DNA from 2 places in the Tindallia texcoconensis genome. Region 1 is predicted to be linked to the other one. Evidence: riboswitches for the same ligand, from Rfam matches in the RefSeq annotation. Region 1 holds a riboswitch; the other holds the start of a gene.
What was found. Region 1 has a riboswitch for lysine ahead of ACZ47N_RS10165 (aspartate aminotransferase family protein). Riboswitches for the same ligand answer to the same signal wherever they lie in the genome.

Region 1 (16,582 bases):
ACTTTTGGAGTTTCCATCACACCCTCTTCGATAATAATGGCCGCACCAGCGTCTTCTTCATTAGGCTGAAAAACAAATTTTATTGTTCCATCTAATTCTTCCCGATGTTTTGCCATTATTTTAGCCGCTACCATCAGCATCGCCGTGTGGCCATCATGACCACACGCATGCATCTTCCCTTCATAAACCGACTTAAAAGGAACATCCGTCTTTTCCTCGATAGGCAGTGCATCCAAATCTGCCCGGAGCATCAGTACGGGTTCAGGCGAATTGCCTTTCAAAACGCCTACTACACCAGTTTCAGCCACCATCTCTACTTCTATTCCACAATCTTGTAAATAAGATGCTACTATGCTGGAAGTGCGGAATTCTTGAAACCCCAACTCCGGATGTTGATGAAAATCTCTTCGCAGCTGAATAAGTTCTTCTTTGAAACTCTCTACTTCCTTTTTTAATATGTTTTTTAGTCCCATCCTTTCCCCTCTTTCTTTTCGGTCCTTTATCCGAGCAACATCCTTCGAAAAATCAACCTAGGAATATCTTATTAATCAAATGAATCCCACCAGTAACCTGAATCATTTTCTCTTTTCTCACGATAACAGTGGTTCTTTCCTACATGCTCTGTAGTTCAGAAAAATAGAAATGCCTAATCTCTTAAGACATACTTTCTGTTTATCATACGATTAACTGCTTTATGATGTCAAGCAAAATTCGAACTTCATCAACTCATCTAAATATTGCAATAAATCTAGGGTGATGACAAAACCATATAAAAAAACACCCCATTCAAATGAGGTGTTCATCTTTAAATAAGTATTTCTATTTCACTGGCTTCCATCAGCTCATCAACCATCTTCATGTGATATTCCTGTTGTTTTTCCATGATGATTTGATGACGCAAATCGTCTTTCATTTCTTCAAAAGACGGTAGTTGCATCAACTCCATCTCCTCTTCGGAAATCTCCATCTCTTGCTGTTGAATCATTGCCATTTGCTGTTGATGCTGCATTTCATAAAAACTATAGTATTCCCTTAGCTCATCTTCTTCCACGACCACATCTGGACTTTCGTCTTCTAGCAACGCTTCCACTGTGAGTTCAGTTCTCAAGGTTTGTTTCAATTCCATTTCTGTATACAAATTTTCTTCCATGGTCTGTTCAAACTCTTCTTCTGAACCAAAATGATCCTTAATCGTTTTCAGGTCATTCTCTACCTCTTCATCCGTCACTTCTATATTGCGTTTTTGGGCTTCTTGCATAAACAATTGCTGATGGATCAGATACTGAATTACCTGATCTTTTATCTGAGCTTTCACCATTTCTCCTTCTTCGTTGTCTTCCAACACCATTCCTTGGTTTTCATTGGCTGCGATCATTCTGTCAACCTGTCTTTGAAACTCCATCTCATAGATTTCTTCTCCGTTAACCAACGCCACTACTTCGCCTTGATCCACTTCAGCCGCTACTTCGCCTTGATCCACTTCAGCCGCTTCTTCATAATCTTTTTCCTCTGCTGAGTCGCCACACGCTGTAAGCATCACTACCAAAAGTGCCACCATTATTAAAAACCCTTTTTTATTGAACTTCACTTGATAACCCCTTTCCATATCCTTTTTAAGCATGAAGGCTATTTTAACATAGAATAAGTAAACTTTCAAACGAAACTCTAAATTGGTTACAATAGAGCTGAAAAAGCCCTTGTCGACAAACGTTCTGCTTCGACAAGGACTCAACTCTTCAAGTAATGCTTTTATTTTTTCTGCGGAAACACCTGATGGGTATGCTTCAACGCTTCTTCCATTGCACCCAAGGCATCTTTTAAGTCTTGATCTGTGTGGCGATGACAAATATAGCCATGGTGATATGGCTGAATAAATAAACCTCTACGGATAGTCTCTGTATAGAAAAATTTCCTTCTTTCCTTATACTGATCATCCACTTTATCAAAAGTAATGTAAGGCATAGGAGGAATTCCAGACGCCGTTGCAGGCACGTCAGATTCTTGTACGATTTTTTCCATTTTGCTAAGGAAATCTTCTCCCCGCTCCCAAATGCTTTCTAATACATTATCTCTTTCCAGAATATCGATACACTTCATAGATGCCTGCATTTCTAAGCTGTTCGGAAAGAAAGTAGAACTGATAAATACTTCTTTTTCAATTACTTTCATGATTTCTTTTTTCCCAACCAGTGCACTAATAGGGTAACCATTGGCCATTGCTTTTCCAAAGGTAGAAAGATCTGGTGTTACTCCGTAACGCTGCTGAGCTCCACCCATGGCAACACGAAAACCGGTGCGTATTTCATCAAAGACCAATACCGTTTCATATTTATCTGCTAATTCCCGAACTCCTTCTAGGTATCCAGCCGGAGGTTCTTCTACAGGAGCAGAAAGTGGATGACCCACTGGCGTAAGCACAATACAAGCCGCATCATCGCCATGTTCTTTTAAGGTTGCTTCTAATGCATCTAAGTCTCCATAAGGAAACTCTACGGTCATCTTTTGAATTTCTTCTGGCACCCCACCTGGAACTTCTACACACCAATCATGCCATCCATGGTAACCACAACGCAGAACCTTGGTTTTACCATTGAAGCCTCGAGCTACTCTAACCGCCATGGTGGTAACATCCGATCCAGTTTTAGCCAGCACAACCATCTCTGCTGATGGAATCAAACGAATAAGACGCTTCGTCAGTGTATTTTGTATCTCTTGTACTAAGGAAAAACAAAAACCTTTTTCCATCTGTTCAATGACAGCCTGATTTATTTCTGGCTCTCTGTATCCCAGGATAATAGGCCCATATCCACAAAGCATATCAATGTAATCATTTCCATCCACATCGACAATATGCCCGCCATATCCTTTTTCAATGAAAATCGGATATTCACCTTCTACAAAGTTGTATGGACGTCTAATACCTAGCAATCCTCCAGGCGAAACTTCTTTAGCCTCTTCAAACATCTTCATCGACTTCTCAAGGTTTAATTTTGGTACACTGTTCATGAAATAACCACCTTTCTTTTCGCTGATTATTAACGTACTCAGGCTTTAGGCATCAATGGTTATGGGTATAAAAAAAGCCATCTACGTAATGATGCCTCATTACATAAATAGCTCTCCATGCACAGAAAACGGCATGACAACAACCCAGGACTGTCCTGACCTGTCAAGAACCCACCGCACACCAGTATTGTTCTTTCGGCAGTCAAAGCCTTCACCAGAATCGTCGGAGGTGTGCCTCCTTATCATTTTCCGATTACCCTATGACCGCTCCTCTATTTATGATACCACATGCCTTTTGCTTTAATTGCTGTTAAAAAAGTAACCACATTTCCAATATCTATTATAGGCCACGCATTCCTCAATGTCAACACTCATTCCCTGCTGCTCATAATTCAAGCATAACAGGACAATGATCACTTCCCATAACGTCTGCATGGATTTCCGCTTTTTTTAATTTGGACTGAAGGGTTTCGGACACAATAAAATAATCAATTCTCCATCCAGCATTCCGATCTCTCGCCTGCCTCATGTAAGACCACCATGTATAGGCACCTTCTTTCTCTGGATAAAAATATCGAAAGGTATCCACAAATCCAGTGTTTAAAAGCTGTGTCATTTTTTCGCGCTCTTCTTCCGTGAATCCTGCATTGCGACGATTGTTTTTGGGGTTCTTTAAATCAATTTCTTGATGCGCTACATTCAAATCACCGCATAATACCACAGGCTTTTTTTCATCTAGGGTCATCAAATAGTATCGAAACACATCTTCCCAATCCATTCTGAAATCCAACCTGGTTAGCTCTCTTTGTGAGTTGGGAGTATAGACATTCACTAAATAAAAATCTTCATACTCTAAAGTAATGACTCTACCTTCCCCGTCATAAGCATCTAATCCAAGTCCATATTGAATGGATAATGGCTTTATGCGACTAAAGACAGCAGTTCCAGAATATCCTTTTTTTTCTGCAGAATTCCAATACTGTAAATACCCTTCCAGTTCCAGATCGATTTGATCCGGCTGTAATTTTGTTTCCTGAAGGCAGAATATATCTGCATTAACAGCATTAAAATAATCCAAAAATCCTTTTTTAACACAAGCTCTTAACCCATTTACATTCCACGATATTAATTTCATGGTCCACCTCTTTCGTCTATTAAGGTTGCATTTCGTGTATTCCTATTGTACCTTACCATGTTCTCATTTCACTGGCAAGTACCCTCGAATAATCCTAAACATTGAAAAAATCATCATGATAGAGCATAATAGAATCAAGACAATAAGGAAAGGGGTTTTTTTCACAGTGAAACGAATTTATACAGGAAAAACAAAAGATGTATTTCAGCTGCCCAATGGATTTATTTTATTGAAGTTTAAAGACGATATGACAGGTAAGGATGGGGTCTTTGATCCTGGCTCTAACGAAATCGGACTCTCCATAGAAGGAGCTGGCAAGTCTGGGCTTCGACTGAGTAAGTTTTTCTTTGAAAAGCTTCACGAAAAAGGCATCCCCACTCATTATATAGATGCAGACCTGGATACTGCTACCATGACAGTGAAACCTGCCAACCTATTTGGTAAAGGCTTGGAAGTAATATGCCGCTATAAAGCAGTCGGTAGTTTTTATCGGCGTTATGGCCAATATGTAGAAGAAGGTCAACCTTTAGATGCTTTTGTGGAAGTTACCTTGAAAGATGACCATAGACAAGATCCGCCTATTTCAGAAGACGCTCTGGAGATGCTGGGCATCCTCTCTAAGGATGAGTACGTCTCCCTCAAAGAACTGACCAAAAAAATTGCATCCATTGTGAGAGAATTAATGGAAGCCAAGGGACTAACCTTATATGATATTAAGTTTGAATTCGGAAGATCCAACGGAGAAATTGTATTAATCGACGAAATTTCCGGTGGCAATATGCGTGCCTATGAGAAAGGCCGACAAATAACCCCCTTTGAATTGGAAAAAATCCTTTTACAAGTCTGAGAGCTGGCTTCCCAGCCAGCTCTTCATGAATCCTTGCCAGACTACAAAACAAGAAATTCAGTTTATCGGTAACCATTCGGGTTATTTTGCTGCCAGCGCCATGCGTCACAGCACATATCCTGAATGGATTTTTTTGCCTTCCAATCCAATTCTTGTGCAGATAAAGATGGATCAGCGTAACAACTAGCAATATCTCCTGGTCTTCTTTCTGTTATTTCGTAGGGCACACAAATACCTGTTGCTTTTTCAAAGGCATTTACAATATCCATCACGCTATAACCAATTCCCGTTCCAAGATTATAGGTCTTCACACCGGTATCTTTTTTAATTTTTTCCAAAGCCCTCAAATGGCCTTCTGCCAAATCCGTTACATGAATGTAGTCCCGGACACCAGTGCCATCCGGCGTATCGTAGTCGTCCCCAAAAACCATTAATTTATCTCGTTTCCCTACGGCTACCTGTGTAATAAAAGGCATCAGATTGTTAGGCAACCCCTCTGGATCTTCTCCTATTTCACCGCTTTCATCCGCTCCTATGGGATTAAAATATCGAAGTAGTGCAATCCGCCACTCGGGATCTGCTTGATGCATATCCCGAAGTATTTCTTCAATCATCCATTTCGTTCGACCATACGGGTTCGTTGCCCCCGTAGGCGCTTCTTCAGAAATAGGCACCCCTTCTGGCCTTCCATAGACAGTCGCCGACGAACTAAAAACCAATGTTCTTACGCCAAAAGATTTCATCGTTTCACACAAAATAAGAGTGCCTGTAATATTATTGTGATAATACCAAAGAGGCTTTTCCACAGATTCTCCCACTGCTTTTAAGCCTGCAAAATGAAGGACTTCAGTAATCTTATTTTCTCGAAAAACCTGATTTACTACCTTAGGATCCAGCAAGTCCCCCTGATAAAACACAACAGATTTACCTGACATCTTTTCTATTCTTTTTACTGCTTTCACACTACTGTTGGACAAATTGTCTAATACCACTACTTCGTAGTTTTCCTTTAGTAATTGCAAGCAGGTGTGGCTACCAATATATCCAGCACCTCCCGTAACTAAAACCGACATATTCTTTCTCCTTCCTATAGGTTGATTTATAGAAATCTACCTGTTTTCCTTCAATTTTAACCTATCCATCCTCTAATGGCCACCACCTAAAGATCTTCAAGTTCCTCTCCTAGAAATAGGCTTTCCCACAATTTTACATTCCAACTCCCATCCCCTAAATACCCCAAAACAAATCCATCACTTCATCATCCGGTGCTTCCGTACATACGCTTACCAACACAAAAGCAATCAATGATAAGACTAAAGGCAATACAATATTATGGGTCCCAAATGGTCTTACCCATATGTTGTCGAACAGAATATAGGATCCTGTACCCACGATAATAGAAGCCAGGGCACCAGATGCATTCGCCCTTTTCCAATATAGCCCCAGAATAACCGTCCAAATAAAAGTAGAAATGAGTCCTGCGTTGGCATAAAGATTAAGCCATACCATCAATGGTGGCGGATTAAAAGCGATCATAAAAATAATAACTCCCACCACTACCGTAGCCCCATAACTCACTTTAGCGGTAAGCTTAGCGTTGTTTTTAGCTTTGGGATTTATATAGTTTGTGTAAAGATCATTTACCATAGCCCCTACAACAACCAAAAGCTGAGAGTCTACGGTGGACATCACCGCTGCCAGCGGACCTGCTAGAATGATCCCTGCAATCACACTAGGAAAAAGTTCCGTCGTTAAAATGGGAACCACCAAATCTCCCGCTTCGATGCCTGGAACCAAAACACTGCCAAAGGCACCTACAAAATGCATGCCCAAGAGCAAAACCATGGATACCACAGTGCCATAAATAATGCCATTCTTCAGGCTTTTGCTATTTTTATAACTCATGGCTCTTGTAGCTACCTGCGGAAGTCCAACAATTGCAAATCCAACCAAAATCCAGAAAGATGTTACCCATGCTTTTGTCATAAAACCTTCTTCAATCCCATAAGGAGTAATAAGGCCCGGATCTTTTGCATACATTCCTTGGATAATATTGCTGACTCCACCACCAGCCATAATGGTAGCAATTAAAAGAACAATCGTTCCAATGGTCATCACAATTCCCTGCAAACTGTCCGTAAGGGCTACGGCACGAAATCCTCCTATGGTTGTATATGCTAAAACCGTTACCGCAAAGAAAAATAAAGCTGCTTGATAGCTCAATCCAACAGAGCCTTCTATCAATCGAGCAGCGCCTATCCATTGAGCACTCATGGCGGCAATAAAAAAGAATATAATTGATAGCGAAGAAAGAATAACAATGGCTTTACTCTGATACCTAGCCCGTAGAAAATCCGTCACGGTTACCGCCTCAATTTTCCTTGCGATAATTGCAAATTTTTTACCCAAAACTGACAAAGTAAAGTACCCGGTTGGCATTTGACTCATGGCAAGAAATACCCAACCAAGACCAAAGGTATAGGCAGTACCTGGCCCTCCAATAAAGCTGCCTGCACTAAGATAGGTAGCCACCATTGTCATGGCCAAAACAAAACCACCCAGGTCACGACCACCCGCCAGATATTCTGTTAAAAACCCACTGGGACCTGCTTCATTATCCTTCCGTGCTTTGGAAACATAGCCAAGGCTATAAAATCCAATGCCAAAAACAATAGCAAAATATCCCACCAAGGCCATCAAGACTCCATAATTCACAGTTTCCATTCTACTACCCTCCAGATCATTCCAAGTTTTTCTTTATATGAGCAGCTTCCTCTTTGGTTATTTTTCCTAAAGGCATCTCTTTATAATACCTAGAGACCATCAAAATAGTTAATCCAGTAAACAAGACCGCCCCTGCAATACAGCTCATAAAAAACCATGCAGGAAACCCTAAAATATACCTGTAATTTTCGGGAGGTCCAGAACCTAGTCCATATCCCCATGCATACCACCAAATAAGGTTTAAAAGCCCTAAGCCAACTCCCATTAAAGCTTCTCGATTGCATTGCTTGTATCGGGGATCCTCCACAAATACCTGTCCTTTTTTTCTTTCTTTGGATTCTATCTGCATCAAAACCCTCCTTATTCTTCTCTTTTCAGCTCCTTAGTTCTATCAAGGTCACTTAACAGCCATGATTTTTCTTTTGCTTTCACCAGCAACTCTACGGTTTCGTTGTAGGGTGTTGGAACCCCTAGTGAGTGGCCTTTTCTCACAATAGCACCATTGATGTATTCGATTTCTGTTTTTCTACCTCTCTTCAAATCCTGGAGCATTGAGGATTGATTGTTCCCAGTTGCTTTAGCAACTGATTTAACATGTTCCAGCGGCAATTTATGAGATATCTTTATATTCTCATGCCTAGCCACTTCTTCCGCCTCAGCTACTAAGGAGCCCATTAACTTTTGAGTTTCCTCCATTTCTAGTAATTTTCCATTTTCAATTTCCAGAATAGCTGTTAACCCATTGATCCCCACATTCACCAGTAGTTTATCCCACATTATTTCCTCTATATTAGGTTTAAGTTCTGTCTCAATCCCTGCCTTGTTGAATATGGCAAGGATTTCCTTCACTTCTTCCTCATTTTCACCCTCTACGCATCCAATAAAGGTTTTCCCTTTCCCCGCATGTATTACTACTCCTTTATCTTGCATGGTCGCGCCATGGGCCGTTGTTCCACTAAGGATTTTATTCTTGGGTACAAAACAGCTAATTGCCTCAATATTCCCTGCTCCATTTTGCAATGTCAATACTCGAGTATCTTGGTCTATCAAGTGCAAACAAGGAGCAAAAGCAGATTTGGTGTCATAGGCTTTTACAAAAAGAATGATTAAATCCATTTTTTCTGTAAGGCTACTGGCATCGGTCACAGCCTCCATGGATATTGTCTTTCTTTCAAGGCCATCCATTACTGTCAATCCTTTTTCCTTAATAACTTTCACATGTTCTTCCCAGGTGTCTATCAAGGTAACCTGACAATCTATCCTTTTCAAAAGATACCCATAGAGACATCCCATGGCACCAGATCCTACAATGGCAATTTTCAACACTCTTCCCCTCCTGCTTTTTTTGAATGAAACCGCTTCCTCAACTCTTCTTGGCTTATACCACCAAATGTATGCTTCTCTTCCGGAAATTGCCCTTCCTGAACTTCTTTCTTAAATTCTTCCAGACCACTCACTATTTCTTCACCCAAGTGTCTATATTGTTTGACAAACTTTGGAACAAATTTTTGAAAAAGACCAAACATATCATGAAAAACCAAAACCTGACCATCGCAATATCGTCCACCACCTATCCCAATAGTAGGTATGGTCACGTTTTCCGTAATGAGTCTCCCTACTTCTTCAGGGATTGCTTCAAGAATCAATCCCCATGCTCCAGCTTCTTGAAGCTGATATGCATCTTCTAGAAGGATTTCAGCTGCTTCCACCGTTTTTCCTTGAACTTTAAATCCACCTAGTTTTGATATCGTTTGAGGTGTAAGGCCAATATGTCCCATAACCGGAACGCCTGCATCAACTATGGCTTTAACAATTCCAGCAACTTCCTTGCCCCCTTCTAGTTTGACCGTGTCACAACCACCTTTTTTCATAAACTTAATGGCATTTTTAACTGCCTTTTGGGGAGATATTTGATAGGATCCAAAGGGCAAATCTCCCACAATAAAGGCATCAGGTGCACCTTTAACAACTGGTCGAATATGATGCAGCATTTCTTTCATGCTTATGGATACCGTGGTTTCCTCTCCAAGAACCGTCATCGCTAAGGAATCTCCCACTAGAATCACTTCAATGCCAGCTTGATTTGCCAGTACTGCTGTTGGATAATCATACGCCGTTACCATGGTTATTTTCCTGCCTTCTTCTTTCATTTTCTTAAGTTTTTGGGTGGTTATTTTAGACACACTCTCACTCCCTTTTTTCGTATCACCTACTTGATTCGAATATATCTTAGCATGAATTGGCCCTATTTTCTATGAATTACTAAAATCATCTGTTTTCATTGGGCACAAAAAGGGTGCGAGTCGTTATCACTCGCACCCTTTTTTCTATGCATTCATTTTCATTCAAAGATTCTACGCTTTTATTTTACATGCCCTTATTTTACTAATTTAGAAATTTTCTTAAAGGTTTCTGTTCCAGCGTAGCGACATAATTCAAATAGAATCGACTCACAGCTTACGATCAATGCGCCTTCTTGAATCATTCTTTTCATGGCAATGTCTTTATCTGCTGTTTTACGAGATGAAAGACAGTCCTCTACCACCACTGGCTGAAATCCTTTTTCTTTTAAATCGATAACTGTTTGCAACACACAAACATGAGCTTCAATTCCTGCTACTATTACTTGTTTTCTTCCAGTTTGATCCATTGCCTTTTGAAACTCATGGTCATCCCAGCAGCTAAAAGCCATTTTTTCAAGAGGCTCCCCTACATCTAAAACCTCTGTTAGTTCAGGTATCGTTGGACCAAGTCCTTTTCGGTATTGTTCCGTCACAATCATAGGAACTCCTAAGGCTTGCAATCCTTTAATAAGAATTTTTATTCGTTCAATAAGATCTTTGTGGTTTTGAACATGAGGTGTTAACTTTTCTTGCATATCAATGATAACCGCCGCTGTATTTTCTTTTGTTAATCTCATTTTTCCACTTCCTTTCATAATGATTCACACCAGATTAATACCCTCAATGAGAATAGTTCAAAGGCAAAAGCCTTGCTCCTAGGAGCAAAGCTTAAATGATAACAAATAGATATACTTTAAATCTAGTCTAGAACAACCTGTTGAAGAATTTGTTTTTCTTGAATCTGCGCCTGTTCTTCTAAACTTGCAGCTTTTTCAGCCATTTCCTTGACAAAACTTTCGTCTTTAATACTTCCCAGGTTAATCTTAACATTATACAGAGCCGCTAAAATGGCTGTACGTCCCATCATTGCAGCAACAGCTCCATCTGTAATCGCATTGCTATTACCTTTTTGTACTACTATTTCAATATCAATCATCAGTTCCATTACAGTTTCAGCAATACTCATTGGAACTCTTGCAGCTTCTTTTGTCGCCTGCTGGATCGCTTCTTTTCTAGATTCTTTTTCTTCATCCGTTTCTTTTGGCATTTTAAAGCAAGCCATCACACCATTAAAAGATTCAGCATCTTTATCAATCAATTCAATCAACTGATGACGTGATGCATTCACTCGCTCATGAATTTCTTTCATATGTGCTTCAACTTCTAAATACTTCTTCTTGCCAATGGTTAGATTTGCTACCATGGCTGTCAAAGCTGCTGCTGTGGCTCCACTCATAGCAGCAATGCTTCCTCCACCTGGAACGGGAGCATCCGATGCTGTTTCCTGCAAAAAATCTTTTACACTTTTATCCGCTAACATATATATCACCTTTCCTTTCATAGATTATAGGTTTTCTATTCCATTAAAGATGTTTCTAATACTTGTTCCATGGTGAACTCTTCCAAGCGTAAATAGTAAGCAGCAGAATCAATTAACGCTTCCATAGGAACCGCTCCAACAATTTCACTTCCTACCACATTAACACCATATCGCTGAGCTTCAATTTTAACTAGTTCAAACACTCTATATAGGGCTGTTTTGCTGTAATCCGTCATATTCATGGAAACTTGAACAATCCCTCTGTCTTTTAACTCAACGCCCATTCCTTTGCAGTAACGCAACCCTCCACTAAGATGTCTCACCTGCTTAGCAATTTTATCCGCTATTGCTAAATCAGCAGAGTCTAGGTTGATATTATAGGCCACTAAAGGCATACGTGCTCCCACTGCGGTTACTCCAGTTTGAGGAGGCATTTCTGTGGGACCAAAATCCGGCTTCCATTCAGGTTCTTTAATTTTTGCTGCCATAGCTTCATATTGACCTTTTCGAACTTTTGCCAAGTTTTCTCTACCTGGTGTCTTGGCTGCTTTTTCATATAAGAAGATTGGTTGGCCATAGGTTTCTGCAATTTCTTTGGCCACACTTTCTGCCAACGCTACGGTTTCTTCCATGGTAATATCTTTGATTGGTACAAAAGGCACCACATCAGCGGCACCCATGCGAGGATGCTGACCTTCATGCTTTGTCATATCAATTAGTTCATAGGCTGTTCCTACTGCTTTCACCACGGCTTTTTTCATGGCTTGAGCTTCGCCTAAAGCTGTGATAACGCAACGATTATGATCTTCATCGCTGCTATAGTCTAATAATTTTACATCCGCAGTGTTTCGAAATGCATCTGCAATTTTTTCAATAATACTCTGATCTCGCCCCTCACTAAAGTTTGGAACACACTGCACAATTTGTTTTTTTTCACTCATATTACTTCCTCCTTATGTCCTTGATTATTTTCAAATTATAAAAGTTTATGCCGGTTATCCATTACTAGTATACCATCTTTTATGACCCTTTCAACAGAATTAACACCTATATGATAGGCTAAGAAATGGTAGGAAGCATCCTGCAAAATAATAACATCTGCTTTTTTACCAGGATCTAGACTTCCTATTTGATCTGCCCTGTCTACTGCAGCAGCTCCATTAATAGTCAAAGCTGTAATGACTTCTTCTGGTGTCATTTTCATATAAAGGGTTGCTAAGGCAATAATAAGTGGAATAGACTCTGTATGACAACTCCCTGGATTAAAATCCGAAGCCAATGCTACAGCACAATTGGCATTGATCATATCTCTGGCTCTGGCATATGGTTCTTTTAAACTAAATGCGGTTCCTGGTAATAACGTTGCCACTACCACTTTTTCTGCCATGGCAGCAATACCCGCATCCGAGGCTTGTAGCAAATGATCAGCCGAAACAGCTCCTACTTCAGCGGCTAATTCCGCTCCCCCCAGTGGCACAATTTCATCTGCATGCATTTTTAGTTTAAAGCCCATTTCAGCCGCTGCTGTCAATAATTTTCGGGACTGTTCAATAGTAAAGACGTTTTTTTCTGTGAAAATATCGCAGAATTCTGCTAGATTTTTTTCTTTTACTTCTACCAAACTTTCTTGAATGATTTTGTCAATCATTTCATCTTCTTTGCCTTTATATTCTTCTGGCACGGCATGGGCTTCCATAAACGTAGGAATCACATCCACCGGATGTTTTTCATTAATCCTTTTCATGACCTCTAGCTGTTTTAGTTCTGTTTCTTTATTAAGACCATAGCCGCTTTTTCCTTCCGCCGTTGTGACACCAAAAGACAACATAGACGTTAGTCGCCTATAGCCATTTTCATAGAGTTCCTCTTGGGTTTCTTCTCGGGTGGCTTTTACGGTGCTAATAATACCGCCTCCACGATTCATAATATCCATGTAGTCAACACCGTGCAACCTCCAGGTGAATTCCTCCGCTCGGTATCCGCCAAAAACAAAATGGGTGTGGGAGTCAACGAAGCCAGGAAGCACCGCCTTTCCCTCTGCGTCTACCACTTCATATTGGCTCTGATCTACACCCTTTAGAAGATCTTCTTCTATTCCAACAGATTGAATGATGCCATCTTCTATGATGATAGCTCCTTTTTCAATAATATGCAGTTCTTCCATTTCTTTCCCTTGTTTGGCATGATGACCGCTGCAGGTTACCAACTGACCTGCGTTTTTTATGATCATTTTACCTTTCTTCATACGTATCCCTCCAGTAAGTCTAGTGATTAATGAAACCATCATAAACCAAAACTCGTCCTTCATAGCCAGAAGCCTTTACCTTGCAATCAATTTGCAAAGTAAAGACTTCTCCACTTTTGTACTAGTTACGTTAGTTTCTCAGCTACTAGTTTTGTCACCATTTCATCATCTGCCAAATAGGGTAGCGTGATGTGATCCTGACCCTTATTCAGTTCATTGTACTCCATACTAGTTGTCAAGGCATTTTCATTGGTAGCCCAGGCACGTCTTGCAACACCGCCCATAACATCCCACAACATGGCAGTTTCAAGAATTTTATCGGCTCTACGGCTGCCATCTAATACCATTCCAAATCCTCCATTAATGGATTTTCCAATACCTACGCCTCCCCCGTTGTGAAGGGCTACTAAGCTCATTCCTCTTGCTGCATCGCCAGCGAAGCACTGTGTAGCCATATCTGCCATGATATTGCTGCCATCTTTAATGTTGGAAGTCTCTCTAAAAGGCGAATCAGTTCCACTTACATCATGATGATCTCTCCCTAGCATTATGGGGCCAACTTCGCCCCTCCGCACCATTTCATTGAAACGGAGAGCTATATTGGTTCTGCCATAAGCATCCTGATAAAGAATACGAGCTTGACTTCCTACCACCATTTTGTTCTTCTCTGCATCTCGAATCCAGACATAATTATCTCTATCTTGTCCCCTACGCTCTGGATCAATGCATTCCATGGCTGCTGCATCTGTTTTTCTTAGATCTTCTGGGTCACCACTGAGGCAAACCCAACGGAAAGGACCATACCCATAATCAAATAATTCTGGCCCTAAAATATCTTCCACATAGGAAGGGAATATAAACCCATCTTTTTCATCTACACCATTCAAAGACACTTCTTGAACACCAGCATCAAAAACAGCTTTCAAGAAAGCATTGCCATAGTCAAAGAAATAAGTTCCTTTATCGACTAGTTTTTGAATAACTTTAAAATGAGTCTTCAGGGTTTCGTCTACTCGCTGAATAAAAGTTTCTCGATCATTTTTTAGCATCTGCGTTCGTTCTTCAAATGTCATGCCCTGTGGACAATACCCACCTTCGTAGGCAACATGGCAGGAAGTTTGATCAGAAAGCAGATCAATTTTAATGTCTTTTTCTACAGCATAAGCCAGTAAGTCCACTACATTTCCATGATAAGCAATAGATAGTGGTTTTTTATTCTTTTGAGCTTCTTTTGCCCACCTATAAACCTCTTCTAAATCTCCACTCACTTTTTGAACCCATCCTTGATCATGCCGTGTTTTAATTCTGGATTCATCTACCTCCGCAACAATCCCTACGCCGTTGGCAATCTCTACAGCTTTTGGCTGAGCACCACTCATTCCACCCAGTCCTGAAGATACAAAAAGAATACCCTCTAAATCTTTGTCATCGGCGAGACCCATCTTCAACCTCGCAGCATTCAGCAGCGTATTAAACGTTCCATGAACAATACCTTGAGGGCCAATATACATCCATCCACCAGCAGTCATTTGACCGTAGTTAGCAACACCCATCTGCTCTGCAATATCTTGATCTTTTGCGTTATCAAACATACCTATCATCAACGAATTGGTAATAATCACCCGTGGGCTGTCTGGCTTAGACTTGAAAAGCCCTACTGGATGTCCAGAAGAAACAACAAGAGTTTGATCCTGAGTCAGTTCTTGTAGATACTTTTGAATCAAAAGATACTGCATCCAGTTTTGACAAACTTTTCCTGTTTCGCCGTAGGTAACCAATTCATAGGGGTAAAGCGCCACCTCAAAATCCAAATTATTATCCATCATCAATTGAAATGCTTTGCCTTCTGTACATTTCCCTGGGTATTCATTAATTGATTTTGCTTTAATATTTCCTTCAGGACGAAACCGATAGCCATATATGCGTCCCATGGTCAACAATTCATCCAGAAACTCTGGAGCCATCTCCGCATGGTACTCCTCTGGAATGTATCGCAATGCGTTTTTTAACGCTACCTCCGTCTGAGCTGGTGTTAGCTTAAACCCTCTGTCTGGAGCCCTTCTAATTCCTTCAAGAAATGATTTCTTCTCTGGCAGGGGGCCTTCTAGCTTAATCGTCATAGCTTGCCCAATATTTTTTCTATCTAACATAGTATTCGCTCCTTTCATCCATTCTTCTATGGCATATATTCCTATTGTTTTCCTTTATTATACGGCGTGAGCGTCAATAAAGTGTCGAAGGGCTGTCTAGTGACTGATTTAATTCATAATCTGAACTTGTCTTATCTGCATTTTCTCTAATCCCTTGCAAATAAAAATCTGGATCTTTCGACAAAACCCCTTTAAATGTTTTTTTCAACCCCTTGTCTTCCCTCATTTTTTTTGCAATCATCCAACAAATTCGATAGTGCGTTCCTATTTCATATGGATTCTGAAAACGTTCAACACAAACAGATGCTTCTTTAAAGTATTGAAGAGCTTCCATTTTTCGATCTTTTTTTAGAAGTATGACTGCCATACATCCATAAGGTATCGATTTTTTCCACAAACAGTCTGAATGTTTATAATATTCAATATATTTGCAAAAACATTTCTCTGCCTCATTCCACTGGTTCGTATCAAAGTATAGTTTCCCTAAGTGCACATAGAAAACCGAGAGACCTTTTTTCAATTTCTTTTTTTCGCATATAATAACAGCTTTTCGATAATGGGTCATCGCTCCTTCTAGATCCCCCACTAGTCTACGACATTCTCCTAAAAAACTATAACAAGCTGCTATATTTAAAATGTAGGGATGGATATGGTCAGCGCTTATAAAGAGCTTTAGGGCTTTTTTAAAATAGCCTTCCGCTTCATGATAATTTCCTGTCATAATTTTCATTTTACCCTTTAATCGAAAAAAAATTGCTGTCTCTTCCTTTACATTCAAAAACTCATTATTTCTAAGGACTTGAAATGCTTTA
Region 2 (16,582 bases), 1.1 Mb from region 1:
TTTCACAAGATGCTTGCAACTTCGCCGCCAGAGCAACGGCAGAGGTGTCACTTCCACCTCTACCTAAGGTAGTCAGTGCTTGATCTTTTCCTACCCCCTGAAAACCTGCCACTACTACAATTTTATCTTTTGCCAGCTCTTGATGAATTTTACTCACATCAATATCAAGAATTCTTGCTTTCTGATGAATAGAGGTGGTCCGAATGTTTAGCTGTCCTCCTGTAAATGAAATGGCTGACGTTCCTTGCTCCCATAAAGCCATGGACAAAAGTGAAATAGATACTTGTTCTCCTGTTGTTAATAACACATCCATTTCTCTAGCATTTGGATTCTGAGATACTTTTTTAGCTAATTCAGTCAAGTGATCAGTCGATTTTCCCATAGCCGAAACAATTACCACTACTTGATGGCCTTCCTTCTTTTTCTGAATTACCTTTTTTGCCACTTCCATTATTTTTTCGGGTGTTCCCACGGAAGTTCCGCCATATTTTTGTACGACAATGCTCATTGTCTATTCCTCATTTAACTGTCTTAATGCATCTACTATACCTGTTTTAGACCTCGTTTTATCATCAGATTTTTTCAATACTTTAGCTGGCATTCCAGCAACAACAACATTTGGAGGTACATCTTCTGTTACGATAGCTCCTGCTGCAATTGTTGAGTTAGTTCCTACTCGAACTCCTTCTAAAATTACTGCATTCGCACCAATCAGAACACCATCTTCAATCACTACTGGTGTTGCAGATGCAGGTTCTACCACTCCTGCAATCACAGCACCTGCTCCTATATGACAGTTTTTCCCTACGATGCCTCTTCCACCTATCACTGCATTCATATCAATCATGGTCCCTTCACCAATAATTGCGCCAATATTAATAACCGCACCCATCATGATAATTGCATTTTTATGAATTTCTACTTTTTCTCTAATGAATGCTCCTGGTTCGATACGAGCAGGTATCCCTTTATAATCCATTAAAGGAATACCTGACATATTTCGATCCCATTCCACCACTTGGTCTTCTAAGTTAGAACTATGTTGCTCTAAAAAAGATTCTACAGGTTTCCAGTCTCCAAAGAGCACAGCTGTTTCTCCACTGATAAAACTTTTACCAGGAAAATCACTCCAATCTATATCCTTTAGGTTCCCTTTGACATATACCTTTACAGGTGTTTTTTTTTCGCTTTTTTGAATATATGCAATGATTTCTTTTGCTTCCATTTCACTTACCTCCAGTGTGTTTTATCGGACTTATGATTCTTCTATCCCCAAGACATCTTTCATATCATACAACCCCGCTTTTGCTTTCAAAGCAAACTTGGCTGCTTCCAATGCTCCTTTTGCAAAAACAGACGGATTATGTGCATCATGAACCAAAGTAAGACTTTCCAGTTCATGTATAAAACTTGCTTCATGCCGTCCAACGATACTCCCACCACGTATGCTATGGATACCAATTTCCCCTGTATTCCTTGGACATTGACCCTCTCTCCCATGAACATGATTACGTTTTTCACCCAACCCTTTTTCAATTGCCTCTACAATGGTTCTAGCGCTACCAGATGGTGCATCTTTTTTGCGATTATGATGTGCTTCCATCACTTCTATATCCACAGAATCTTTCAATACCGCCGCCACTTTTTCTACCATAGAAAACATAAGGTTCATACCTAGAGACATATTCGTTGCATAAACCAGCGGCAAAGCCTTTGACGCTTGTTTAATTTTATTCAACTCTTCTTCTGTATATCCGGTGGTTCCAATTACCAACGAAATTTTTCTTTTATCCGCATAGGCTAACACCTGATCTAATGCTGTTGGATGAGAAAAATCAATGACCACATCCGGTATTAATAGATCACTGTCACAATCCTCATGTGAGCTAATTCCCTGTATTTGATTCCAAAATGGATCTTCCCTCGCCATATCCATAATCATTTTTCCCATTTTACCAGTTTTTCCCCATACTAATAGGTTCATCTTTTCACACCCTTTCCTAAAGGCAACAATTATGATTAAACTATTCCTAAGTTTTTCATTTCTTCCTTCAGTTCAAGCTGATTAGCAGTCTCCATAGGTGTCAGTGGTAATCGCAACTCATTTCCTACCATACCCATGAAAGATACTGCTGCTTTTACTGGAATTGGATTCACTTCCATAAATAACAAATTGAATAATTTTTTATATTTTACTTGAAGTTCAATAGCTTTTGATATATCTCTATCCTCGAAAGCTTTACACATAGCCTGAGTTTCTTTGGGAATCACATTTGCCATGACAGAAATGACACCATGTCCGCCAACAGAATAAATCGGTAGTATATTGTCATCATTTCCAGAGTAAATCTTAAATTCATCTGGAACCAACCGTTTAATCTCCAACACTTGGGATATATTGCCACATGCTTCCTTAATACCAATAATATTATCCACTTTCGAAAGCTTGGCCACCGTATAAGATTCAATGTTTACTCCAGTTCTTCCAGGAACATTATATAAGATAATCGGTAACTTTGTACTTTTAGCAACTGCCTCAAAATGCATTACTAATCCATTCTGTGTTGCCTTGTTGTAATAAGGCGTTACTACAAGGGCTCCGTCAGCTCCTAATACTTCTGCTTCTTTTGTGTTCTCAATAGCATTTGCTGTATTATTACTACCCGTTCCTACTACAATGGGTATTCTACCTTTCACATGATCTACAGCCGTTTCAATCACCTGCCTCTTTTCATCTTTGGTTAAAGTAGAAGCTTCACCAGTTGTCCCCAGTACAATTAAACACTGGCAATCATTATCAATCTGAAAATCAATCAAGTTTCGGTATCCATGAAGATCTACCTTCCCTTGAGAAAAAGGCGTTATAATGGCTGTTCCAGTTCCTTTAAACATGTTTGTTTTCCTCCTTCATCTTTAAATCTTACGTTATGCCTCTATTGATCCTTTAACATTTCCATTTTTTCTAGAATTTGAACCGCATTTGTAGCCGCACCTTTACGCAAATTATCCGCTACAATCCACATAGATAACGTGCAAGGATCGTAAAGATCTTTTCTAATTCGTCCTACATAGACATGGTCTGTAGATGCTGCTTCTATAGGCGTCGGATATTCCAAGGCATCCGGATTATCCATCAGCATAATTCCTTCTCCATTTTTCAGCAATTCCCTGACTTCCAATAAACGTGGTGCGGTTTCAAAGGTCACGGTAATAGATTCGCTGTGGCCATAAAAAACCGGGACACGAACCGTCGTTGCATTTATCTGTATGTCGTCATCATTAAGAATTTTTTGCGTTTCATACACCATTTTCAACTCTTCCTTCGTAAAGCCATTTTCCTGAAAAACATCGATATGAGGCAAGCAATTAGCTGCAATCCTTTTAGGATATACTTGAAAAGGATACTCTCTGTCTTTCATCTGGTTTTCCAATTCCAGAATGGCTTTTTGACCGCTTCCCGATACGGCTTGATACGTAGAAACAACAATACGCTTCATATTGTAAATTCGATGCAGCGGCGCTAAGGCTACGACCATTTGAATGGTAGAACAATTTGGATTCGCAATAATACCCTTGTAATTTCGCAGAATATGTCCATTTACCTCTGGCACAACCAGCGGCACACCCTCCGTCATTCTCCACTGGGATGAATTATCGATAATCGTATTCCCTGCATCTCGAGCAATGGGCGCATATTTTTTTGAAATATCCCCACCTGCGGAAAACAAAAGATAATCAAAGGCTTGCTGCATAGCTTCTTCTGTCAACAATTCGATGGTAATAGACCGATCCTTCCAGTTTAGTTTTTCTCCAGCAGTTCTTTCTGAAGCAAAGCAACGTAAACGCTCAATCTCAATATCTCTTTCCTCTAACACTTCCAATATCTTTCTACCTACAGCTCCAGTAGCTCCTACAACGCCAATATGAAGTCCCATTCCTGATTCCTCCTAATTATTGATCATTTTACAGAAAAACTCCCGGCAAAGGATCCCGGGAGTTGCACGTACATAAAAAACAAAAACCATTCCGAAGTATTTTCTCCAATGTATCATAAATGGCTTTGTCTTTCAATAGCACTCCATGGGCTTACCATGACAGTGGCAACGCTCTTCGCAATTACCCCCAGTCTCTGAAATGATAGCAATACCAGAAACTTCGGCGCTTAGACCTTTCGACTATCAGTATCGAGTGCTTCCCTCTTTTCACCTGACCTCTAATGATTCTCAGCGCAACCTCTATCGATAAATATAATGAATTTTTTGAAATACTATGAATTATGATATCATACCTCAAAAAGTGCTGTCAAGATCATTTAGGGATTCTATTTTTTCACCACTTCATACAAATCATGCCTTCTAAGCTTCAAAAGCGGTAATTGCTGTCGTATCGCCAGTATTTTTTCTGGATAAATGTCTGCTGATATAATTGCTTCTTTTTCCTTTCCGCTTTTCAGCACAGTCCCCCAGGGATCACATACAGTAGAGTAGCCATAAGCATGATAGGTCGACTCTTCATTTCTAGCTGGTGATGCTGCAACAAAAAATACTTGGTTATCAATTGCCCTCATCTTAATCGTTTCGTGCCAGTGTGCTGGTCCAGTAATGGTATTGAAGGCTGCTGGAACAATAATGATTTCAGCTCCTTGTAAAGCCATTAGTCTGATAAGTTCTGGAAATCTCATATCAAAACAAATCGCTACACCCACTTTTCCAAATTCTGTATTAAAAACAGTGATTTCGTTTCCGGCCATTAAAGCTTCTGATTCGACAAATCGAATACCATCTTCTATGTCTACATCAAACAAATGAATCTTTCTATGTTTTCCAATACATTCTCCTTTAGGGTTATAACTATATGAGGTGTTATATACTGCAGTATCTTCTCTTTCAGCAATCGATCCCCCTATCAAATAGATTTCAAGTTCCTTAGCCAAAGATGATAGCATGTTCGTCGTTATACCACCATCTTCTTCTGCCATCCTTACCATTGTTTCTGTGTTATAAGGCGAATTAAAAATTTCTGGCAAGACAACCATATCTGCTTTTTCAACGGAAACAGCTTTCCGAATCATTTTTTCTGCCTTATACAAGTTCTCTTCTTTTTTATCCAGTACTTTCATCTGACAGATGGACAGCCTATAGGATTTCATAAACCGATCCTCCTCTTTCCTTTTTTCAATTTAATAAACTTTGTCCAACGACTGCTTTGTGATAAAATGATGGTATCATCATTTTAAATAAAGAAAGGACGTATCCTATGCTTCGAACTATCTACTGGACGATAGATTTTCTTCTATATCTATTGTACATCATTTTAATAGCAAAACGAGCTGAAAAATTGAATAAACAAGGAGAAATTATAAAAAAACGAACGTTAACCCAACAAGTAGGTCAGAAATGGTCTACGCGAATCCTCAATAAGTCTGGTAGCACAATCCACATCACTGGCACCGAAAACATTCCGACCCAAGGACCTGTCCTAATCGTTAGTAATCATCAAAGCTATTTTGATATCCCTCTCCTAGTGAGCACCATCCCTCTTCCTATGGGATTTGTTGCAAAAAAAGAACTTGGAAAAGTGCCCGTTATTTCAAAGTGGATGCATCTCATCGAATGCAGTTTCATTGATCGTAAAGACCTTCGCCAGTCTTTGAAAGCCATACAACAGGCACAAAAAAATTTAAAAAATGGCCAATCCATGGTTATTTTCCCAGAAGGAACACGAAGTAAACAAAATCAAATGTCCGCTTTTAAGCCAGGTAGCCTGAAATTAGCACAAAAAGCACAGGTCCCTATCTTGCCGGTGGCCATTCAGGGCACCTGTGATATTTTTGAGACAAACAATCGCATTAGACCTGCTAAGGTCCAAGTCAAAATCCTTCCATTAATTGATGAAGATCAGGTAATAGAGTCATCCACTAGTCAATTGCTAGCAGATGTTTTTTCATCCATCAACCAAGAGGTAGGTGGCAGTAAACTCTTATCAATTGATTAATTTTTATCCACCATCGTATCAATGAATTCATCCATCACCTTGTCATGATCGCCGACATTGTAAGAAATAATATTCTTTAAATGAGTAAAAGAATCTATGTCTATATGCTCTAAATGAACCCCTAGGCCATGTTCCTCTATCCGCACAATTTTTCCATCTCCTTGGATATAAACATCCAAGGAAGGATCTGATAAGTCGATCTCAATGGATACTTCCTCTTGTAATGAAAATTCATCTGTCGATTGGTCCACCTGTAAAAAAAGACCTTTTAAACTTAAGTCACTAACTTCTCCAGAAATTTCCTTGCTTTTCCCTTTAATGGTCCCTTTAATATGAAATTCAATACGGGTTACTTGACGCTTTTCATCCACAATTTATCACTCCCTAGTTTGAATTCTACAGACCATACTACCGTTACACTTTCTTTATACCCCCTCTTGTAAGCATTTTATCGTTTATTACAGAAAAACCTCCTCACAAAGGAGGAGGTTTTTCTATTTCATTTCACTAAAAGTATCATCTAGAATCTTAATAAATTCATCTATTTCATCTCTAGAAATAATCATAGGAGGAAGAAACCTCAGGATATTCCCAGCTGTACAATTGATTATCAATCCCTTTTCAAAAGCTTTCTCTACCACTAGATTCCCTGAAAAAGAAAGCTCCAAACCGATCATCAACCCTTTTCCCTTAAGCTTAGTGACAAACGTATATTTTTCCATTAGTGCTTCTAGCTGCTCACGTAAGTAAGCACCATCTTTCTCAACTTTTTCTGGAATTTTCTGACTAATAATTTCCTGTACAGTTGCCACTCCAGCTGCACAAGCTAAAGGATTTCCACCAAATGTCGTTCCATGATCTCCAGGCTGCCATGCTTCAGCAACCCTATCCGTTGCTACTATGGCACCTATAGGAAAGCCTCCTGCCATAGTTTTAGCCAAAGACATAATATCTGGTTTTATATTGTATTGCTCATAGGCAAACATAGTACCAGTTCTACCGAATCCACATTGAATCTCATCAAGGATAATCAATATATTATATTTTTTAGCCAACTCTTGGACTTTATCAACATACTCCTGTGTTACTGGTGTCAATCCTCCTTCTCCTTGTAACGGTTCAAACATAATGGCACAACTGTTTTCTGTGATCGATTCTTCCAGGGCTTTCACATCGTTAAATGGTACTTGTTTAAAACCGCCTGGAAGGGGTTTATATCCTACCCGATAGTTTTCGTTCGCCGTTGCTGATAAGGTTCCCAAGGTTCTCCCATGAAAGGACTCGCTGACCGTAATTATCTCACTTTTAGGACTGTCAAAGTTTTTATACCCATATTTTCTAGCCAGCTTTATTGCCGCTTCATTGGCCTCAGCTCCACTATTGCAAAAAAACACTTTATCTGCAAAAGAGTTTTCCACCAATAGTTTTGCTAGTTCGTACTGTGGTTCATTCCAATAGTAATTTGTCACATGCAATACCTTTTCTGCCTGTTTGTGAATGGCTTCCACTAAATAATCTGGCGAATGGCCCATTCCAGAAGCCGCTAGTCCACCTACCATGTCCAAATATTTTTTCCCTTCCGAATCTACCAACCGACAATTTTTTCCTTCTACAAATACAACCGGTACACGTTTGTAGGTATTCATAAATAGTTTTTCACTGGCAGCAATAAAATCATTTTTCATCATGACGCTTAATCCTCCTGTATTTTAATCCCATCTATTTCTATTCAATTTATATTATTTCCTGATCACGGTTCCGCTGCTATTGTCAGAAAACACCTGAAATAACAAAGAATGGCTTTTTCTTCCATCAATAATATGAACTTTTTTAACCCCATCCCTAATGGATTCTAAGCAACATTTTACTTTCGGAATCATGCCTCCTGTAATAACTCCCTGGTCAATATATCGATCAATATCTTCAATACTTAACTCTGGAATTACTTCTATTCCGTTTTTATCCTCTTTCATAACGCCTTCAATATCGGTCAACATGATCTGCATGGATGCATGGAGTGCCACGGCCATTTTACCGGCAGCTTCATCTGCGTTTATATTATAGCGATGGCCTTTTTCATCGCATCCAATAGAGGATATAACTGGTATATAATCTTTTTCTAATAAATCGTAAATCAGTTCTGGATTAATATTTTTGATATCACCAACGAAACCCAGTTTTGGATCTTTTTGTTTAGATACTATAAGCCCACCATCTTGACCGCTAATGCCAATGGATTTAATTCCATAGGCACTTATCATTGCTACTAATTCTTTCGCAATTTTCCCTGTTAAAACCATTTCAGTAATACTCATGGTTTCTTCATCCGTTACACGTAATCCATTGACAAATTCCGTCTTTTTCCCCATGATTTCTAGCATCTTAGTAATTTCAGGACCCCCTCCATGCATTACCACTGGGCGCATCCCTACATACTTCATAAAAACAATATCTTTAATAACCTGCTCTTTTAAAACTTCGTTAACCATAGCATTTCCGCCATATTTTATTAAGATTATTTGTTTATGATACTCCCTAATATAAGGAAGGCTACGAAGCAATGCGTCTGGACTAAATTCTACGGTCTTATTCTCTTTCATTCCAACTGCCTCCCCTAGCTCCGATATGAACCATTTATTTTTACATAGTCATAGGTTAAATCACAACCCCAACTTTTCGCCGAAGCAGGTCCATTGTTGGCTTCAATAAGGATATAAATATTCTTATCATCCAGCAAATTCTCTACACTTACTTCATCATATTCGAGAGGAAGCCCTTTTTCTAAGACTTTTATCCTTTCACCAGATCCATTCCCAAGGGTTAATGCTATCTTATCCATAGAGAATGCTGCCCCTGAGTAACCAAGACTACAGATCATCCTTCCCCAGTTACCATCTCCACCAAAAATAGCTGTCTTAACTAGATTAGAGCTAAGAACGGTTCTAGCTGCTTTTCTAGCATCCTTTACCGTTGGAAAACCACTAGCTTCTGCTTCAATAAATTTCGAAGCACCTTCTCCATCTCGAACAATAGATTTTGCTAAATACTCGCTCACCTGCTGCAATGCCAGCTTAAAAATCTCTTTATCTGGATGAAGCTCATGGATTTCTTGATTGTTTGCCATTCCATTAGCCAGCAGGAACACCGAATCATTGGTGCTAGTGTCCCCATCTACACTAATCATATTAAAAGTGCTTTCCGTTACTTCTTCTAGTGTTTTTTGAAGAAATTGCGACTCCACATCCGCATCTGTTGTGATAAAACCTAGCATGGTCGCCATATTAGGATGAATCATTCCAGAACCTTTTGCCATGCCTGCAATCCTAACGATTTTATCATCTATTCCAATTTCTACTGCTATTTCTTTATTCGTAGTATCCGTGGTCTTAATTCCTTCTGCCGCTTCTTTACCACCTTCTTTTCCAAGCTTGTCAACAGCTTCTGGAATTCCCTTTAAAATATGCTGCATTGGTAAAGGTATTCCTATAACACCTGTAGATGCCACCGCTAACTCTTCTGCAGCAATTCCAAGGGATTTTGCCGCTGTCTCTTGAATCTTTCTTGCGTCTTCCATTCCGCGACTTCCAGTGCATGCATTGGCATTTCCACTATTAACAACAATTCCTCTTAACCGGTGATTCTTAATCACTTCTTTACTAAGAATCACCGGTGCTGCCATTGCGATATTTTGTGTGAAGACCCCAGCTGCCTTTGCTTGCTTTTCACTGAGTATAATGGATAAATCTAACTGTCCGTCCTCTTTAACCCCTGTATTTACAGCACTTGCCACAAAGCCCTTAGGGGCTGTTATGGTTCCGTTGATGAGTTCCTTTCCAGGAAATTTTTCTTCTGCCAATTCATTTCACTCCTTTGAAAGTTTGCTTCTTTATGGCCACATAGACATTGATTGAATTCCTGCAGCTTCATTTAAATTAAACATTAAATTCATATTTTGAACAGCTTGACTAGATGAACCTTTAAGCAAATTATCAATCGCCGACACAATAACAAGATTCCCACTTCTTGACTCCCATTTAAATCCAACATCACAATAATTGGATCCTCTAACTGCTTTCGTTTCTGGAAGCACTCCCTCTTCTAAAATTCGTATAAAGGGCTTATCTCCATAATATTGTTCGTAGCATTGTTTTATTTCTTTGTGAGTCAATTTATCACTAGGAAGAACGATGGTAGATAAAATACCTCTATCCATCGGAACCAAATGCGGTGTAAAAAGGACTTTCAGATCTTTTTCCGCCGCTAGCGATATTTCCTGTTCTATTTCTGGAGTATGCCGATGTCCTCCAATATTATAAGCTTTTACATTTTCGTTAACCTGCGAAAAAACATTGACTCCAGAGGGGCTTCTACCTGCCCCCGATACGCCAGTTTTAGAATCAATAATAATCGTCTTAACCGCTACCATTTTTTCTTTGATTAATGGTAACAGGGGCAATAAAACACTTGTTGGAAAACATCCAGGATTCGCTACTAAATTTGCGTTTCGGATCTCATCGACGTACCATTCAGGCAATCCATATACAGCTTTCTTTAAGGCTTTATGATCCATATGCTCTATCTGGTACCATTTTTCATAGGTTTTGCCATTTCGAATACGAAAATCAGCTGAAAAGTCCACAATTCTAAAACCAGCATTCATTAAAGGAATCACTTTTTCTTGACTCACCCTATGGGGCAATGCACAAAAAACAACATCCGTATCCTTTGGAACGTCTTCTACCTCAACAGAGCGACATCTTTTATCCACTTTTTTTCTTAAATTTGGATACACATCGCTTAACAGCATTCCTTCATAACTTCTTGAATCCACAAAGGTTAATTCAACTTCTGGATGATCTTCTAGCAATCGTACAAGCTCTGCTCCTGTATATCCAGTGGCTCCCATCACTCCTGCTTTTAACATTCTCTCCCTCCTTCTGTCCAACAAAATACTAATTACAATCAATGTGCCTGTTTTTGGGCGTATATGCAAATAATTTGTTCCATTATAACGGAAACTGCTTAATTATGCAAATCAATAATAACTATAATCATTGTTTCATTATTTAAATTTTCATTTTTACGTTTATTATTAGCTATTGTACTTTGCTTATAAATATCAATGTATATTTATGCTTTCGTATTTATCTATCCATTCTTCTTTTCTCTGTAATATTCTCTCTGAATAGACTGTTTTATACGTATTCTTCCATTGGTAGTGGCGTCGCAGTCCCACTGGTCCACGGTTGTACTCTCCCAAAACTCTATGCCAACTCATTTCACCTTCTTCTTCTATGACCCTCTCCATAATATATTGTAAGTATTTAGTTCCTAAAGTTAAGTTATACCAAGGTTCAAAAATATCTGCTGGATTATAGGAAAATGTCCACAACTCACCGTACTCTTGAAATAAATGCTTTTCTGTTATGGGAGTGATTTGCATATAACCGCGATCTTGATCTTTTCCTACAAGATCATTTTCAAATCTTCCTCCCGTTTCCACATGAATCAGTCCAATCACCAGCCACAGTGATAGTCCTTTATTGTCACAATGTCTCATTAGTGTCCACACTTCTTCATGACTCATACCAGTTTCTTGTTGAATAAAATGCAACAATCGATGCTCTTCAGCAGTTAGCAAATGTTCTGGATGAAAACCAGGATGATATACATTTCGAAGATAATCAGATTGGCGTTCTTCCATAGGGTTAGCAACACTGTGATGCAATAATAATGCTTGCCTTCTTGAGGAATCCACCAGCTCTTTTTGCTCTAAATCATCCTTAAGAACCAACGGAATATAAAAGATCATTACCAATATCCCTACAGCAGATAGAAGACCCCACAAGATCAATCCTCTGATAGAATTACTCATACCATCTAGGATTCCAAATCCACGACCCTTCCTTATCGATATACCCTGTTCCCATTTCCGTTTCTACCTGTGCTACTCCCTCATAATGATTCCAGGCTCTTTTAAATTGCGGACTCACAATCATATCCCCGATGGTATCAATATAGCCCCACAAATCATTTTGCTTGACAGCCGCCCTCTCCTCTGAAAAACTACGCACATCTTCATAGATCGTTTCAATGATCAAACTACCTTCTCTATCCACAAATCCCCATAATCCATCTATCCTTACCGCAGCTCTTCCATCATGAAATGGAAAAGCGTGTTCAAATGATGGTGCAATGACCCAAGTGCCATTTCTATCGATAAATCCAGTATTCCCTTGAAATCGTACAGCAGCTTTGTCCTCATTAAAGATGTCTGCTTCTTCATAAATAGCTTCAATGAGTAATTCTCCATGCTCATCCACGTATCCCCAGAGATCATTAATCCTCACTGGTAATCGAAGGGAGCTTTCATCTCCATCTTCAGATTCCTCCGATACATCAAACTGGTCTTTCTCTTGTTGTTCTTCTGATTCGCTGGAATCTTGATCAAGTATTTCCCCGCTACCGCCAAATACGATCCAAAGTAATACTGTCGTTATCATCAAACTAATCATTATGACACTTATAATCATGATCATAGCCTGCTTTTTTGTCAATTCCTTCGCTAAATCAAAGGTTGGAATTTTTGATTTTTTTTCTTCATCCATGGTGTCTTTCCCCTTTCTTAAAGATGGTTTTACTCTATATATATCCAAAATCAACAAATATATCGAATTATCTTTGGGATTGAGTGCATAAAAAAGCCTCAGCCTACCAATGTGGCAGGCTGAGGCTTTTTTCATTGATTTACATGAAACAAATCTTTCAGATTCACAATCTCAAATAATTCAACAATTTCCTTACGAGCATTAATAACACGCATGGATTTATCATTCTTCTGCAAATATCGATAAAGACCTATTAAAAAAGTCACTCCCGTAGAATCAATATACTCTACTTGATCCAACCCAATAACAACTTCACGATATTCTTCCTTAGAATCCACGATTTGATACATATGCTGCAGATAGTAATTTATATTTAATGCCGTTGGGTTATATTCAAGAATAAATGTAATCTTTCCTCCTTCTACCGTATGTTGCAATAAAACTGCTCCTTTCAACGGATCCTATGCCATTTTTACGCTTTCTGCCACCTAAAGTTCACATCACTTTTACTTTACATCTCCATATCTTCTATGGTTTCGAGACTTTTGGTTAACTCATCCATCGCTTGCTCTAACTCCACTTTCATCTCCATTAGGTTTTCAATGACTTCTTCATCTTTTAAATAGATTTCGCTTAAAACAATGGAACGCTTAATGGCATACAGATTGTTTTTTAACCGATCCCTTTCTAAAAGTACTTCTCTTACTTTCACCATTCAACACCTCCGATTCCTCTTTAGATACATTATTTAAAAATTGCTTCAAAAGATTCTTTCGCTGCTTCCAGGGTTTGATCAATGACCTGATCATCGTGACACACGGATAAAAACCAAGCTTCAAACTGTGATGGTGGCAAATAAATACCTCTTTCCAACATTTCTCTAAAAAAATGTCCGTACATTCCTGTATCCGATTTCAAAGCACTTTCGTGATTCGTCACCTGTTCATCTGAAAAAAACAAACTCAGCATGGAACCCACTCGATTGATGGTCGCTTTTACATCATATTCCTGTATCAGCGTACGCAACCCACGTTCCAATTTCATGGTTTGTCGATCAAGTTGCTGATAAATATATCCATTATTGAGAAGTTTTTCTAACGTATAATATCCAGCTGTCATCGCCAACGGATTCCCCGAAAGTGTACCCGCTTGATACACAGGTCCTTTAGGCGCCATCATCTTCATCACATCATATCGACCACCAAAGGCTCCTACAGGAAGCCCTCCTCCTATTATCTTACTATAGCAAGTTAAGTCTGGTTTTACATTATAAAGACTTTGAGCCCCTTCAAAAGCCAATCTAAAGCCTGTCATCACCTCGTCTAAGATAAGCAGACTTTCGTACTCTTCTGTGATTTCACGAAGAGCCTGTGCAAACTCCATGGTCATGGGAACTACCCCCATATTCCCTGCTACAGGTTCCGCAACTACCGCTGCAATTTCATGTCCATGCTTTCTAAAAAGATTACGAACCGCCTCTTCATCATTGTAAGGAGCCGTAATGGTATTTTCCACTACACTTTCTGGAACGCCTGGACTTCCAGGAATTCCTTGTGTTAACACTCCGGATCCAGCTTGTACTAAAAGGCCATCTGAATGTCCATGGTAATTCCCACTAAACTTCAAAATCTTAGATCTCCCCGTAAAGGCTCTTGCAAGTCTAAGTGCAGTCATAACCGCTTCTGTTCCAGAATTTACCATTCTAATGCGTTCAATAGACGAGACATTATCCACAATCATAGACGCTAACATGTTTTCCAACTCTGTAGGTGCTCCAAAACTAGTTCCATTTTGAAGCGCTTTTTCAAGGGCGCGAATCACATCTGGATCTGCATGGCCTAAAATCATCGGTCCCCAGGATAACACATAATCTAAATAGGTATTGCCGTCTACATCCGTAACAGTAGCACCTTTACCATGTTGAATAAACACCGGATCCCGATCAACGGAAGCAAAAGACCTAACCGGACTATTAACACCTCCTGGAATCAATGTAAGAGCTCTTTCGTACATTGCTCGTGAGTTTTCGTTATTCATATGATTGTTTCTCCTCTCTTTCCTCTTCCTCGTATGCATCCACTAAATTTATGCAGTCACAATCTAAGAGACGATCCAATAATTCGCCTGCTTCTTCTCCCTTTCCTTCCAGTCCAACTTGTTTTAATTGGTGAATTGGAGTTCTCCACATTTTTTTTACCAAACTGTATACAAAAGACTCAATGTTTTGCTGATCTTTTTGAGACAGATGAGGCATTTTTCTAAACAAATCCTGTATTTCTGTATTGGTCATTTCCCTTGAGTACTGTTGTATGGCTTGAATACGCGGGTATACTGGTAAACAGCGATGCCAATCCAGAAATTCTTTTTCTTTGTCTTCGATCCTCCTATGAATCATTTTCAGCTTTCCATTTCTTTGCTTCATACTATCTCTAGCAACTTCTTCTAGTTGATCTAAATCATATACCTGTACACCGTTTAATTCGCTAATGCTTGGATCAATATCCCTTGGGATCGCAAGATCTGTCATAATAATCCTTTTACCTTCTTGATGATGTAACATAAATTGAGTTTTTTCCACTACTATATGCGGAGCAGAGGTAGCGCTTATGACCCAGTCGACTTTGCCTGTTATCTCGTATCTGTCATCAAAAGGAACCCTTGTCATCCTCGATGGATCTTGGGCACAAATTCCTGTCAACAATTCACTTCTCGTTGCAATATAAACGTGTTGTATATGTGAGTCCATTAAATGACGGATCGCTGATCGACTCATCTCTCCACGCCCTAAAACCAGGACATTTATGTTTTCCAAAGAGCTAAATATTTTTTCTCCTTGTTTAACTGCGATAGAAGCGATTGATAAAGGATTCTCTGAAATAGCAGTTTCGTTTTTAACTTTTTTTCCTAAGGTAATTCCACACTGAAATAACTTGTTAAGTACTTTTCCTGTTGCACCAAATTCTCTAGCCGTATGATAAGCTTCTTTAATTTGACCTAGTATTTGATCTTCCCCAAGTACTAGAGAGTCTAAACCACAACACATGCGAAAAAATTGCTGAATGCAACGATCTTCATGACAACAGTATTTTTGGATAGTTTCTTGTTCAATGCCAAAAAAATCATGATAAAAGTAATCTAACCTCTTTTTTCCATCTACCCCTTCATCGGCTTCGTAAATCACTTGACTTCGATTACAGGTTGAAAAAATCACACAATTTCTAATTCCATCTAGTGCAAGTATTTTATGATAGGCGGACTCGAGTTCAGAAGGTCTGAAAGCAGCTCTTTCTCTCACTTCAACCGGAGTACTTTTATAATGCATCCCGTAGATGCCAATATTCATAAGGCTCATCCCTTCTCATTCGGCTGAGGTATCAAACATAAGTATATCTAATTAATCATATCAAAAAACACAGATTTCGACAAGGCAAGAAAAAAAGGAGGATTCTCCCTAATAACTACGCCATAAAAAAAAACGGCTATTGCTACTCAACAGCCGTTTTACAATGTTCACCTTGTTCTAAGATTCTATTTTTTCACTTTTCAAGGCTTTCATCAAAAAGAGAACAAATCCTCCAGCATAAAATCCGAAAATTAATAGCATAAATAGGATAGCACCAGTTGTCATTAGACCCCTCCTTCAGTCGAAGACTTTGTATTCTCAGTAGCTTTACTGATTCTATCTCCAGTATTCATTTTTCCTAGTTTTATCCGATCTGCCATCCAATCATTTAAGAAAATCATGATCATAACCCCTATACCCCATTGAAACGCCATGGTTCCTGGTGAAGCTTCTTCAAAGGGCTTCCACCATTCTCCCGGATACCATCCAATGGCTTGCCATGTCCACCATCCAAAGATGACAAAAAAGATCAGCGGGAAAATTCGTATCATAAAAGACCACCACTTACCAATGTACATATCACTATGTTCATGGTTGATATCTTCTTGCCGTACTTTTTCTACACCATATTTCATCA

Region 2: another riboswitch for lysine. It lies ahead of ACZ47N_RS01615 (aspartate-semialdehyde dehydrogenase); the one in region 1 lies ahead of ACZ47N_RS10165 (aspartate aminotransferase family protein).

Annotation. Positions count from the first base shown of each region.
Region 1 is NZ_AP042431.1:2,250,638-2,267,219, reverse strand. Features, by position in the region: gene ACZ47N_RS10175 (M20 metallopeptidase family protein) at 1-473, opposite strand, end outside; gene ACZ47N_RS10170 (SurA N-terminal domain-containing protein) at 806-1,588, opposite strand; gene ACZ47N_RS10165 (aspartate aminotransferase family protein) at 1,750-3,006, opposite strand; lysine riboswitch at 3,107-3,289, opposite strand; gene ACZ47N_RS10160 (exodeoxyribonuclease III) at 3,392-4,141, opposite strand; gene ACZ47N_RS10155 (phosphoribosylaminoimidazolesuccinocarboxamide synthase) at 4,308-4,988, shown strand; gene galE (UDP-glucose 4-epimerase GalE) at 5,051-6,061, opposite strand; gene panF (sodium/pantothenate symporter) at 6,216-7,712, opposite strand; gene ACZ47N_RS10140 (YhdT family protein) at 7,729-8,061, opposite strand; gene ACZ47N_RS10135 (ketopantoate reductase family protein) at 8,073-9,038, opposite strand; gene panB (3-methyl-2-oxobutanoate hydroxymethyltransferase) at 9,032-9,895, opposite strand; gene ACZ47N_RS10125 (hydrolase) at 10,090-10,632, opposite strand; gene ACZ47N_RS10120 (cyclodeaminase/cyclohydrolase family protein) at 10,755-11,375, opposite strand; gene ftcD (glutamate formimidoyltransferase) at 11,411-12,316, opposite strand; gene hutI (imidazolonepropionase) at 12,352-13,620, opposite strand; gene ACZ47N_RS10105 (urocanate hydratase) at 13,746-15,770, opposite strand; gene ACZ47N_RS10100 (BTAD domain-containing putative transcriptional regulator) at 15,844-16,582, opposite strand, start outside.
Region 2 is NZ_AP042431.1:319,536-336,117, forward strand. Features, by position in the region: gene ACZ47N_RS01595 (aspartate kinase) at 1-508, opposite strand, end outside; gene dapD (2,3,4,5-tetrahydropyridine-2,6-dicarboxylate N-acetyltransferase) at 512-1,225, opposite strand; gene dapB (4-hydroxy-tetrahydrodipicolinate reductase) at 1,256-1,984, opposite strand; gene dapA (4-hydroxy-tetrahydrodipicolinate synthase) at 2,020-2,892, opposite strand; gene ACZ47N_RS01615 (aspartate-semialdehyde dehydrogenase) at 2,934-3,935, opposite strand; lysine riboswitch at 4,064-4,246, opposite strand; gene ACZ47N_RS01620 (carbon-nitrogen hydrolase family protein) at 4,322-5,149, opposite strand; gene ACZ47N_RS01625 (lysophospholipid acyltransferase family protein) at 5,257-5,994, shown strand; gene ACZ47N_RS01630 (PilZ domain-containing protein) at 5,991-6,365, opposite strand; gene ACZ47N_RS01635 (acetylornithine/succinylornithine family transaminase) at 6,489-7,682, opposite strand; gene argB (acetylglutamate kinase) at 7,734-8,594, opposite strand; gene argJ (bifunctional glutamate N-acetyltransferase/amino-acid acetyltransferase ArgJ) at 8,609-9,850, opposite strand; gene argC (N-acetyl-gamma-glutamyl-phosphate reductase) at 9,881-10,918, opposite strand; gene ACZ47N_RS01655 (lytic transglycosylase domain-containing protein) at 11,114-11,869, opposite strand; gene ACZ47N_RS01660 (WG repeat-containing protein) at 11,862-12,602, opposite strand; gene ACZ47N_RS01665 (STAS domain-containing protein) at 12,734-13,039, opposite strand; gene ACZ47N_RS01670 (hypothetical protein) at 13,114-13,317, opposite strand; gene hemL (glutamate-1-semialdehyde 2,1-aminomutase) at 13,347-14,639, opposite strand; gene hemA (glutamyl-tRNA reductase) at 14,632-15,945, opposite strand; gene ACZ47N_RS01685 (sodium-dependent transporter) at 16,230-16,582, opposite strand, start outside.